DNA from 3 places in the Mycoplana sp. BE70 genome. Region 2 is predicted to be linked to each of the others. Evidence: predicted binding sites of a transcription regulator. Region 2 holds the regulator's gene; each other region holds the start of a gene.
What was found. The regulator LexA, encoded in region 2, represses DNA repair genes until DNA is damaged. The targets are predictions, from matches to a motif close to TGTTCNNNNTGTGTTCNG.

Region 1 (3,276 bases), on a different contig from region 2:
AGTTCCATCACCTCCTGCCGGAATTCTCCGCGCTGGAGAACATCATGATGCCGCAACTGATCGCGGGGCTTCCCAAGGCTGAGGCGCGGGAGCGGGCGAGCCAGTTGCTCGACTACATGCGGATCGGCCATCGCGCCGAGCATCGGCCGTCGGAACTGTCGGGCGGCGAACAGCAGCGCGTGGCGATCGCTCGCGCTGTGGCCAATGCCCCGCTGGTGCTGCTGGCCGACGAGCCGACCGGCAACCTTGACCCGGAAACCGCTGGCTATGTCTTCGAGGCGCTAGAAGCCCTTGTTCGTCAATCGGGCCTTGCCGCGCTGATTGCCACCCACAACCACGAACTCGCATCCCTGATGGATCGCCGCGTGACGATCGAGGATGGCAAGGTCCGCGAGTTGACCTGACGGGATCCGGGTCTCGGTAAAGATCGGGGCAGGCCCCGCAATAGCTGGCCCGTTTTCGGAGATCGGATCCGTCTATTGTGATGCGAAGCCGCAAGCCCTCTGGCCGGTCTCGTCGTTCCAATCCTCCAACGTGATCTGCGCACCCGCCGTGGTGATCGGCTTTCCGTTCGCGGTGCCCTTGCCCGTCAGGACGTTGAGGTCGCATTCCCTCGTGTTATCGTTATCGAGGGTGTCGTAGGACGAATAGGTGTAGCCGGCGACGACGAACCGGCCGCTGCGATAGGCGAGTGTCAGGCTCTGGCTCCAGCGATCCCGCCCGACCGAACTGTTCTGTGAAGTGAGTTTGATCGAACCGTTCGCCAGTGCTGCGACGGCCGGCTCCTGGCCGAACATCGTCAGGTTGCCCCAGATTTTGTTCGGGGCCGAAACCTTCAGTTCAAGCCGCGATTCGCTAGGGTTAGCGAGGTAGATAAAGACGCCGTTGTCCTCGTCGCTTCCATCGGCCGGGCGGGCGATCAGCGCCAGGTCGGTATTGCCGTCCCTGTTCCAGTCACCGGTTGCCGCCGCGACGATCCGGTCCGCGGGAAAGCCCTCGGCCGCGGCAGCGCATGGGGCCAGCATGGCAATCATGAGTGGTAGCAAGAACTTCATCAGGTCACCCCGCGTCGATCGGGCAATCAGCATAGAAAATTGTGCCGATGCGGTCCAGCTGCGACCCCAGGATGCAGAAACGCCTTCGCCGAACAAACGAGGACTTGACGCGGGAACAAAACAAGAACAAAATAGATTCATGTTGAGAAAAGGAGCCATACGATGACCGAATTCATGCGTGATGTCGCAGCTTTTGCCTCCATTACAATGTTTGTAGCGAGCCTCACGGTGCTGGCCCTCGGGTTGTAAGGGCATCCGGCGTCGGTGTCCTCTTCCAGGTCCAGCCCCGGTGCGAGCAGGGGATAAATGTCGCCCGATCGGCGTCCCGCTGGACATTCGCTGCAGGAATCCGCTTATCCTTCCGGCTTGTTGAATCGAGGTGGCGAGCATGGCGGATATAGCGGCGACGGAAGCAGGGCGCGGAGACGTGCAGTTCGTGCATCTGCGCGTGCATTCGGCCTACTCGCTGCTCGAAGGCGCGCTGCCGATCAAGAAGATCCTCGGCAAGGCCGTCAGCGACGGCCAGCCGGCGATCGCAATCACCGACACGAACAACCTGTTCGCCGCCCTCGAGTTTTCGCAGAAGGCGGTGGCGGACGGCATCCAGCCGCTGATCGGATGCCAGCTTGCAATCGACATGGAAGACGAGGGCGAGGGGGAGCGGCGCAGCCCGGCGCAGACGCTTGCCAAGCTGCCGTCCCTCGTCATTCTGGTCGCCACCGATGCCGGCTACGCGCGTTTGATGGATCTTGTCAGCCGCGCTTATCTGGAGGGCGAGGGCGGCCAGGCGATCCATATTCGGCGGTCGTGGCTCGACGAGGGCACGGAGGGACTGATTGCCCTGACCGGGGCGTCCACCGGACCGGTCGACATGGCATTTGCTGCCGGGCAGCCCGCGATGGCAGAGGACCGGCTAAGGGAACTCAAGCATCGGTTCGGCAACCGGCTCTACGTGGAACTGCAGCGCCACGCCGGCTATGACCGGCGGCACGAGCGGCGGATGATCGAATTGGCCTATGCCCATGATCTGCCTCTCGTTGCGACGAACGAGCCCTTCTTCCCGTCGCCGGACGACTATGAGGCGCATGACGCGCTGATGGCGGTGGCACACAACGCCATGGTGTCGGACGACAATCGCTTCCGGCTGTCGCCGGACCATTATCTGAAGAGCCGGGCTGCGATGGCGGAGTTGTTCGCCGATCTGCCGGAGGCGCTCCAGAATACGGTCGAGATCGCCCAGCGCTGCAACTTTGTGCTCAACACGCGCGCGCCCATCCTGCCGCGCTTCACCGGCGCCACGGCCGATCCGGAGGAAGCCGAGCGGGCCGAGGCTGCGGAACTGCGCCGCCAGGCGGTGGAGGGGTTGGAGCGGCGCATGGCCTCGCTCGGCCTTTCGTCAGGTTTCAGCGAGCAGGATTACCGCGAGCGGCTGGATTTCGAACTCGGCGTCATCGAACGCATGAAGTTCCCCGGCTACTTCCTGATCGTTGCCGACTTCATCAAGTGGGCGAAGGACCAGAACATTCCTGTTGGTCCGGGACGCGGTTCCGGCGCCGGCTCGCTGGTGGCCTATGCGCTGACGATCACCGACGTCGATCCGTTGCGCTTCTCGCTGCTGTTCGAGCGCTTCCTCAATCCGGAACGCGTCTCGATGCCGGACTTCGACATCGACTTCTGCCAGGACCGGCGCGAAGAGGTGATCCGCTACGTCCAGCGCAAGTACGGCCGCGAGCAGGTGGCGCAGATCATCACCTTCGGGTCGCTGCAGGCGCGCGCCGCATTGCGCGACGTCGGCCGCGTGCTCGAGATGCCCTATGGCCAGGTCGACAAGATCTGCAAGCTCGTGCCGAACAATCCGGCCAACCCGACGCCGCTGTCGAAGGCGATCGAGGAGGAGCCGAAGCTGCAGGAGGAGGCGGAGAACGAGCCAGTTGTCGCCCGCCTGCTCGACATCGCCCAGAAGATCGAAGGGCTCTACCGGCACGCCTCGACGCATGCCGCCGGCATCGTGATCGGCGACCGGCCGCTGTCACGGCTTGTGCCGATGTATCGCGATCCGCGTTCCGACATGCCCGTCACCCAGTTCAACATGAAGTGGGTCGAGCAGGCGGGGCTGGTGAAGTTCGACTTTCTCGGATTGAAGACGCTGACGGTGCTGAAGACGGCCGTCGACTTCGCCCGCAAGCGCGCTATCGAGATCGAGCTCGAAAGCCTGCCGCTG
Region 2 (3,276 bases):
CGCCCGACTGCTGCTGGCGCTGGTTCCGGGCGCAGCCGAACAGTTCCCGATCAAAAAAATCGCAGCCATCGGCGGGTTGATCACGGTCACCCTTTATATCCTGATCTCCGGCGGGGCGGTGTCGGCGATTCGCTCGTGGCTGATGATCGTCGTCATGCTGTTCGCTGTCCTGTTCGACCGCACCGCCATCAGCCTGCGCAATGTCGCGCTCTCGGCACTGATCATTCTGGCGGTGACGCCTTCCGCGGTCACTGGTCCCGGCTTCCAGATGTCCTATGCGGCAACCCTCGGTCTGGTTGCGGGCTATGCTGCCTGGCGTGATTGGTCCGTACGGCGCTCCAGGTGGATCGGTGATCGGTCACGGATCCTTTCGGTTGCATCTGCGTTTGCCGGTGGGATTCTGCTGTCGTCCCTGATCGGCGGGGTCGCAACGCTCGTCTACTCCATCGGACATTTTCATCGCATCCCGGCCTATGGCCTTGCCGGAAACCTTCTTGCGATGCCGATCATTTCGTTCATCGTCATGCCGATGGCCGTCATCGCCATGCTGCTCATGCCGCTCGGACTGGACGGCATTCCGCTGGCGATCATGGGACGGGGCGTCGACTGGATCATCGCCATGGCCAATTGGGTTGCCGGCTGGGGCGGAGAGGTGGTCACCGGCAGATTGCCCCCCGCTGGCATTCGCGCTCATTGCTGCAGGTGGCGGGTTCATCTGCCTGCTTCGCACCCGTCTCGCGCTCATCGGCCTTCTACCACTCGTCTTCGGTGTGGCCATTGTGGCCGTCCGTCCATCGGATGCGCCGCCCGAGCTTCTCGTATCGGAGGACGGCCGGCTGGTGGCGCTCGTCACGCGGGGGAGGCCGCCACGAATCGGTCGAAACCGCCCGATTTCATCTACGATCAATGGCGTCGCGCCCTTCGCATCGAAAGCCATCGTTCGCCATTGTACCTGACCGATGAAGATGCCGCGCAACGGGCGCCCGCGGTCGGAGGTGCCGCGGGTATCGATCGCGCGCAGGACTCTGCGGACCGAGCAGCACCAGTAGCGAGCCTGGATGCGCGACAGCGCAGGAGCGCGGAACGGGAGCTTGACCCTGCTGCGATGGCGCGTGCGCGCGATGACATGCGTACAGCGTTCGCCACAGCCGCCAACGAAAAGCGATTCGTCTGCCGCCGCAGGGCGTGGTGCGCCGGTGCTGCGCCGGCCGGTTGGCGTGTCCTCGCGGTCGAGGACCCGGCCTTTCTCGGAACGGCCTGCGACAGTGCCGATCTCGTGGTCGTGCCACGAGACCTTCGAATGGAAACCTGCCGTTCCGGGGCCCAACTCGTTTCGGCGCGCAGCCTGCGCCGCACCGGCGCCCTTGAAATAACGCCGCAGACATTCGATCCGACTGGCCGCGCAAGTTACAGCGTCCGCAACGCGGTCACGACACTTCACCGCCCCTGGAGCCGGCACCGCCTGTACGACTGGCGGACAAACACATATCTCGACCTAGAAGACGCGGTCAGTGATAACGGCGGATGAGGCCGACCAGTTTGCCTTGAATCTTCACTCGGTCGGGGCCGAAGATGCGGGTCTCGTAGGCGGGATTGGCGGCTTCCAAGGCGATGGAGGCGCCCTTGCGGCGGAAGCGCTTCAGCGTCGCCTCCTCGTCGTCGACGAGAGCCACGACGATCTCTCCCGGGTTGGCGGAGTTGGTGTTGCGGATGATGACGGTATCTCCGTCGAGGATCCCGGCCTCGATCATCGAGTCGCCCTTGACTTCAAGCGCATAATGCTCGCCAGCGCCGAGCATCTCCATGGGAACCGCGATGTCATGGGTGTTGTTCTGGATAGCCGAGATCGGCACGCCGGCGGCGATGCGCCCCATGACCGGAACCGAAGCCGACCCGTCCGCGGCCGCGGGCTTGGCCGGGGAGGGCGCCGTCGCCGGCTTGCCAAGGCTTCCTTCGATGACGGACGGGGAAAAGCCGCGCCGCGCCTTCAGGCTCGGCGAATAGGCCTCGGGCAGCTTGATCACCTCGAGCGCGCGTGCCCGATTGGGCAGCCGGCGGATAAAGCCGCGCTCCTCGAGGGCTGTGATCAACCGGTGAATGCCCGACTTCGAGGCGAGATCGAGCGCATCCTTCATCTCGTCGAATGACGGCGGAATGCCGGTCTCCTTCATCCGCTCGTGGATGAACAGGAGCAGTTCCTGTTGTTTGCGGGTCAGCATGGCTCGTCACCCAGAATCGTGAAACAAATCCAGAACAGACACTATCTGTTCCATATGTGTTCCGCAAGGGGGCAAATTTCAATCAAGGGTGCAGGCGCTCGTTCGAGATTTCCAACCGTGATCCCGGCGGGAACTTCCATTATTCGGGAAAAGACCTCGTGAAGGACAAGGTCTTTTCCAGTTCAACAGCGACAGGGCCGGTGAGGCTGTTATGGGCACGCGGCGACGTAGCGGCGGCCGTAACGGTCGCGGTAGTAGCAACGACCAGGCTGTCCGGCCACATGGCCGATGACGGCGCCGGAAACACCGCCGATGGCGGCTCCGACGGCGGCGCCGCGGACGTCATTGGTGATGGCGCCGCCGATCACGGCGCCGGTGGCTGCGCCGATGCCGGCGCCCCTCTCGGTTGGCGTGCAGCCGACCGCTGCGAGCCCGGCCAGAACGAGCACTAGGGAAATCTTGGTCATGTCCATTCCTTCCTCTCTCGTTGATTTTCTTGCCTGTCGTAGTCTTGTCCATCCGAACGAACGGTCAAGTGTAATCCGGTTTTTCGGCCAGGTACAACCGCTCGTGGCGCGGCGGCCCAGGCAGGCTATTGGTGCTGTCTCTTCTCAACCGGCGGCCGGCAAGTACGGGGCAAAAAGCCCGCTTTTCCGATTTTGTGCTGACACTACGATTGTTGATCGGCGTTATAGTTCCCGCGGTGAGCTAGTATCCGCTGCCATTCCGGTCAGGCGGCTCAAGTCCTGTCGCGGCGGTCCAAAGCGGCAACAGCTTCATCATTCACGGTACTGGACAGGAGCACGGCGATCCAGCGGGTCGCCGGCACCTGTGCTGCGTATTCGATGAGGCAAATCAGGATGGGAACGCCAATGAAGGCACCCGGAAGACCCCACATGAAACTCCAAAAGAACACGGAGAAAATCACGGCGAACGGTGAAATCGCGAGCGAAGCACCGGTCAGCCGTGGCTCCAGGTAGCTGCCGATGACAAATTGGATAAGGTTCAGTCCGACGAAGACGAACACTGCGGATTGCCACGAATCGAACTGGGCAAT
Region 3 (3,276 bases), on a different contig from region 2:
TGCGGCCGAGCGGGGCGTCGACATGCCGATCACCGATGCGGTCGCGGCGATCGTCGATGGCAAGCTGGATCTGGCAACGGCCATCAGTGCCTTGATGACCCGCCCCATCACCCAGGAATTTTGAGCAAAGGAGACGACATGCATTTCGCCTTTTTGTGCACGGACAAGCTTGGCGCCCTGCAGGTGCGGCTTGATACCCGTCCCGAGCACTTGGCCTATCTCAACAAGCTGAATGAAGAGGGCAAGCTGGCCTTTGCCGGTCCCTTCCTCGGGGATGACGGCAAGCCGACGGGCAGCCTCGTCGTCGTCAAGGCGGAGACGATCGAAGCGGCACGGGCGCTCGCCGAGGCGGATCCCTATGCCAAGGCCGGGCTGTTCGCCAATGTCGAGGTGAAGGCCTGGAATTGGGTCTTCAACAATCCGGAGGCATAAGGGGCATGGCTTTCTGGCTTTACAAGTCCGAGCCCTTCAAGTGGTCCTGGGCCATGCAGAAGGACGCGGGCGAGCAGGGCACCGAGTGGAACGGGGTGCGGAACTATCTGGCGCGCAACAACATGCGGGCGATGAAGATCGGTGACAAGGGCTTCTTCTACCACTCCAACGAGGGGCTGGAGATCGTCGGCATCACGGAAGTCTGCGCGCTGTCGCACCCGGATTCGACGGCCGGCGATGATCCGCGCTGGGATTGCGTCGACATCCGCGCCGTTTGCGATATGCCTCGCCCGGTTTCGTTGAAGGACGTCAAGGCGAACCCGAAGCTGGAAAACATGTCGCTCGTCACCTCGATGCGCCTTTCCGTCCAGCCCGTGACCGAAGACGAGTGGATCGAGGTCTGCCGCATGGGTGGGCTCGACAACCCGCCGCGCTGATCCGGCCGTGAAGACCGATCCCGAACGCTTCATCCTCGACAACACTTCGGTGCTTGCGCCGCCGCACGTGCCGGAGATCCGGCTCCGGCTGGCGTCGGAAGCTCACGATCTGTGGCTGAAGACGGAGGAGGAACTGGAGGACATCGGCCTGCCGCCGCCGTTCTGGGCGTTCGCCTGGGCAGGCGGCCAGGGACTTAGCCGCTACGTGCTCGATCATCCCGAGATCGTACGTGGCCGTAACGTGCTCGATTTCGCCAGCGGCTCCGGCCTTGTCGCGGTTGCCGCCAAGCTAGCCGGCGCGGCGCAGGTGCGGGCCGCCGACATCGATCCCTGGAGCGGGACGGCGATCCGGCTGAATGCCGCGCTCAACGGCATCGACGTGGCCTATAGCAGTGACGACGTCGTTGGGGACGATACCGGCTGGGACGTGGTGCTGGCCGGCGACGTTTTCTACGACAAGACCTTTGCGGAGGCGCTGATCCCGTGGTTCTCGCAGCTTGCCGCGCGGGGGGCTGCGGTTCTCGTAGGCGATCCTGGCCGATCCTATTGCCCTCGCGAGCGGATGGCGCCGCTCGCGACCTACGAGGTCCCCGTCACCCGCGCACTAGAGGATAGCGAAGTGAAGCGGACGACGGTTTGGCGCTTCCTGCCGTAGATCCGGCATCCGACGAAGAATCTTTGGCGCATGCCAGAAAAAGGGCTTTACAGGCTTTTTGGGCCAGGTTGCGTTTCATCGCGGTTGACTCGGCCTGGTAGCGAGGAAGATTCAGCATCTGGTGTACGAAGTCGCATGAAGGTCAATATTTTGTAGGGAACAAAACCTGAATCGAATGGAGTCTTCGTTTCGTCTCCGATTCGTTCGCAGGGTGTTCTGATTCGGCCGCCAAAGGGCTGATAGATCGGGCTTTGCGAGATCCTGCAACCCATTTCAGTCCGGGAGAAACGCCGCCAGATTGCACAGCACTCTTGCTATTGCGCATTGCGATGGGCATTTGTGTTGCCGGCGCGCGGGCCGCAACCGGCGCCGGACGATCGATACTTTCCGAGGCATGCCTTGTCTGCTGCACCGATGATATTGAGCGGCCGCGGTGTCACCGCGGTGCTCGGGCCGACCAATACCGGCAAGACCCATTACGCAATCGAACGCATGGTGGCGCACGAGACGGGTGTGATCGGCCTGCCGCTCAGGCTGCTGGCGCGGGAGGTCTATACGCGGATGGTCGAAAAGGTCGGCCACCACAACGTCGCGCTGATCACCGGGGAAGAGAAGATCACGCCGCACATGGCGCGCTATTCGGTCTGCACGGTCGAAGCCATGCCGCGCGAGACGCGGGCGTCGTTCGTGGCGATCGACGAGGTCCAGCTTGCCGGCGACCTCGAGCGCGGCCACATCTTCACCGACCGAATCCTGCACCTGCGCGGCCGTGACGAGACCTTGCTCCTGGGCGCGGCGACCATGAAGCCGATCCTCGAGCATCTGCTCCCCGGCATTACCGTCGTCGAGCGCCCGCGCCTGTCACAGCTCTTCTACGCCGGATCGAAAAAGATCACGCGCCTGCCGCAGCGGACGGCGATCGTCGCGTTCTCCGCCGACGAGGTCTATGCCATCGCCGAGCTGATCCGCCGCCAGCGCGGGGGGGCTGCCGTCGTTCTAGGGGCGCTGTCGCCACGTACGCGCAACGCCCAGGTGGGTCTCTACCAGGAAGGCGACGTCGAGTATCTCGTGGCCACCGATGCGATCGGCATGGGCCTCAATCTCGACGTCGACCATGTCGCATTCGCGCAGGACCGTAAATTCGACGGCTACCAGTTCCGCAATCTCAATCCGGGCGAGATCGGACAGGTCGCCGGACGTGCCGGCCGTCATGTTCGGGACGGGACCTTCGGCGTAACCGGAAGGGTCGATCCCTTCGACCCGGAACTCGTAGAGCGAATCGAAGCGCATGCGTTCGAGCCGGTTAAGGTCCTGCAGTGGCGCTCCAAGAGGCAGGATTTCGCCTCGCTCGCGAGCCTAAAGGCGAGCCTCGATGCGCCGCCTTCGGTTTCCGGCCTGGTTCGTGCCCTGCCGGCCGTCGACCAGCAGGCGCTCGAGCATCTGTCGCGCTATCCTGATATCAGGGACATGGCGACGACGGCCGAGCGGGTGGAAAAGCTCTGGGAAGCCTGCGCACTGCCGGACTATCGGCGCATAACGCCGGCGCAGCACGCCGATCTCATCTCTACCCTCTATGCCGATCTGGTTCGGCGGGGTACGGTGAACGAGGACTTTCTTGCCGAACAGGTGAGGCGAGCGGATCGTACCGATGGCGAGATTGACACGCTTTCGGCACGAATTGCCCAGATAAGGACTTGGACCTATGTGTCGAATCGCCCGAATTGGCTGGCCGATCCGACACACTGGCAGGAA

Region 1: dnaE (DNA polymerase III subunit alpha) is a predicted target of LexA. The motif match lies at 1,167-1,184, and genes of this name have one in related genera.
Region 3: J2Y48_RS04160 (helicase-related protein) is a predicted target of LexA. The motif match lies at 1,726-1,743, and genes of this name have one in related genera.

Annotation. Positions count from the first base shown of each region.
Region 1 is NZ_JAVDTM010000013.1:28,357-31,632, reverse strand. It holds gene J2Y48_RS21065 (ABC transporter ATP-binding protein) at 1-404, shown strand, start outside; gene J2Y48_RS21060 (hypothetical protein) at 477-1,055, opposite strand; gene dnaE (DNA polymerase III subunit alpha) at 1,444-3,276, shown strand, end outside.
Region 2 is NZ_JAVDTM010000009.1:147,710-150,985, reverse strand. It holds gene J2Y48_RS17750 (ComEC/Rec2 family competence protein) at 1-1,528, shown strand, start outside; gene lexA (transcriptional repressor LexA) at 1,509-2,219, opposite strand; gene J2Y48_RS17740 (YMGG-like glycine zipper-containing protein) at 2,429-2,686, opposite strand; gene J2Y48_RS17735 (AI-2E family transporter) at 2,959-3,276, opposite strand, start outside.
Region 3 is NZ_JAVDTM010000002.1:166,092-169,367, reverse strand. It holds gene J2Y48_RS04180 (NAD(P)H-dependent glycerol-3-phosphate dehydrogenase) at 1-124, shown strand, start outside; gene J2Y48_RS04175 (YciI-like protein) at 139-432, shown strand; gene J2Y48_RS04170 (EVE domain-containing protein) at 438-869, shown strand; gene J2Y48_RS04165 (methyltransferase) at 877-1,524, shown strand; gene J2Y48_RS04160 (helicase-related protein) at 1,939-3,276, shown strand, end outside.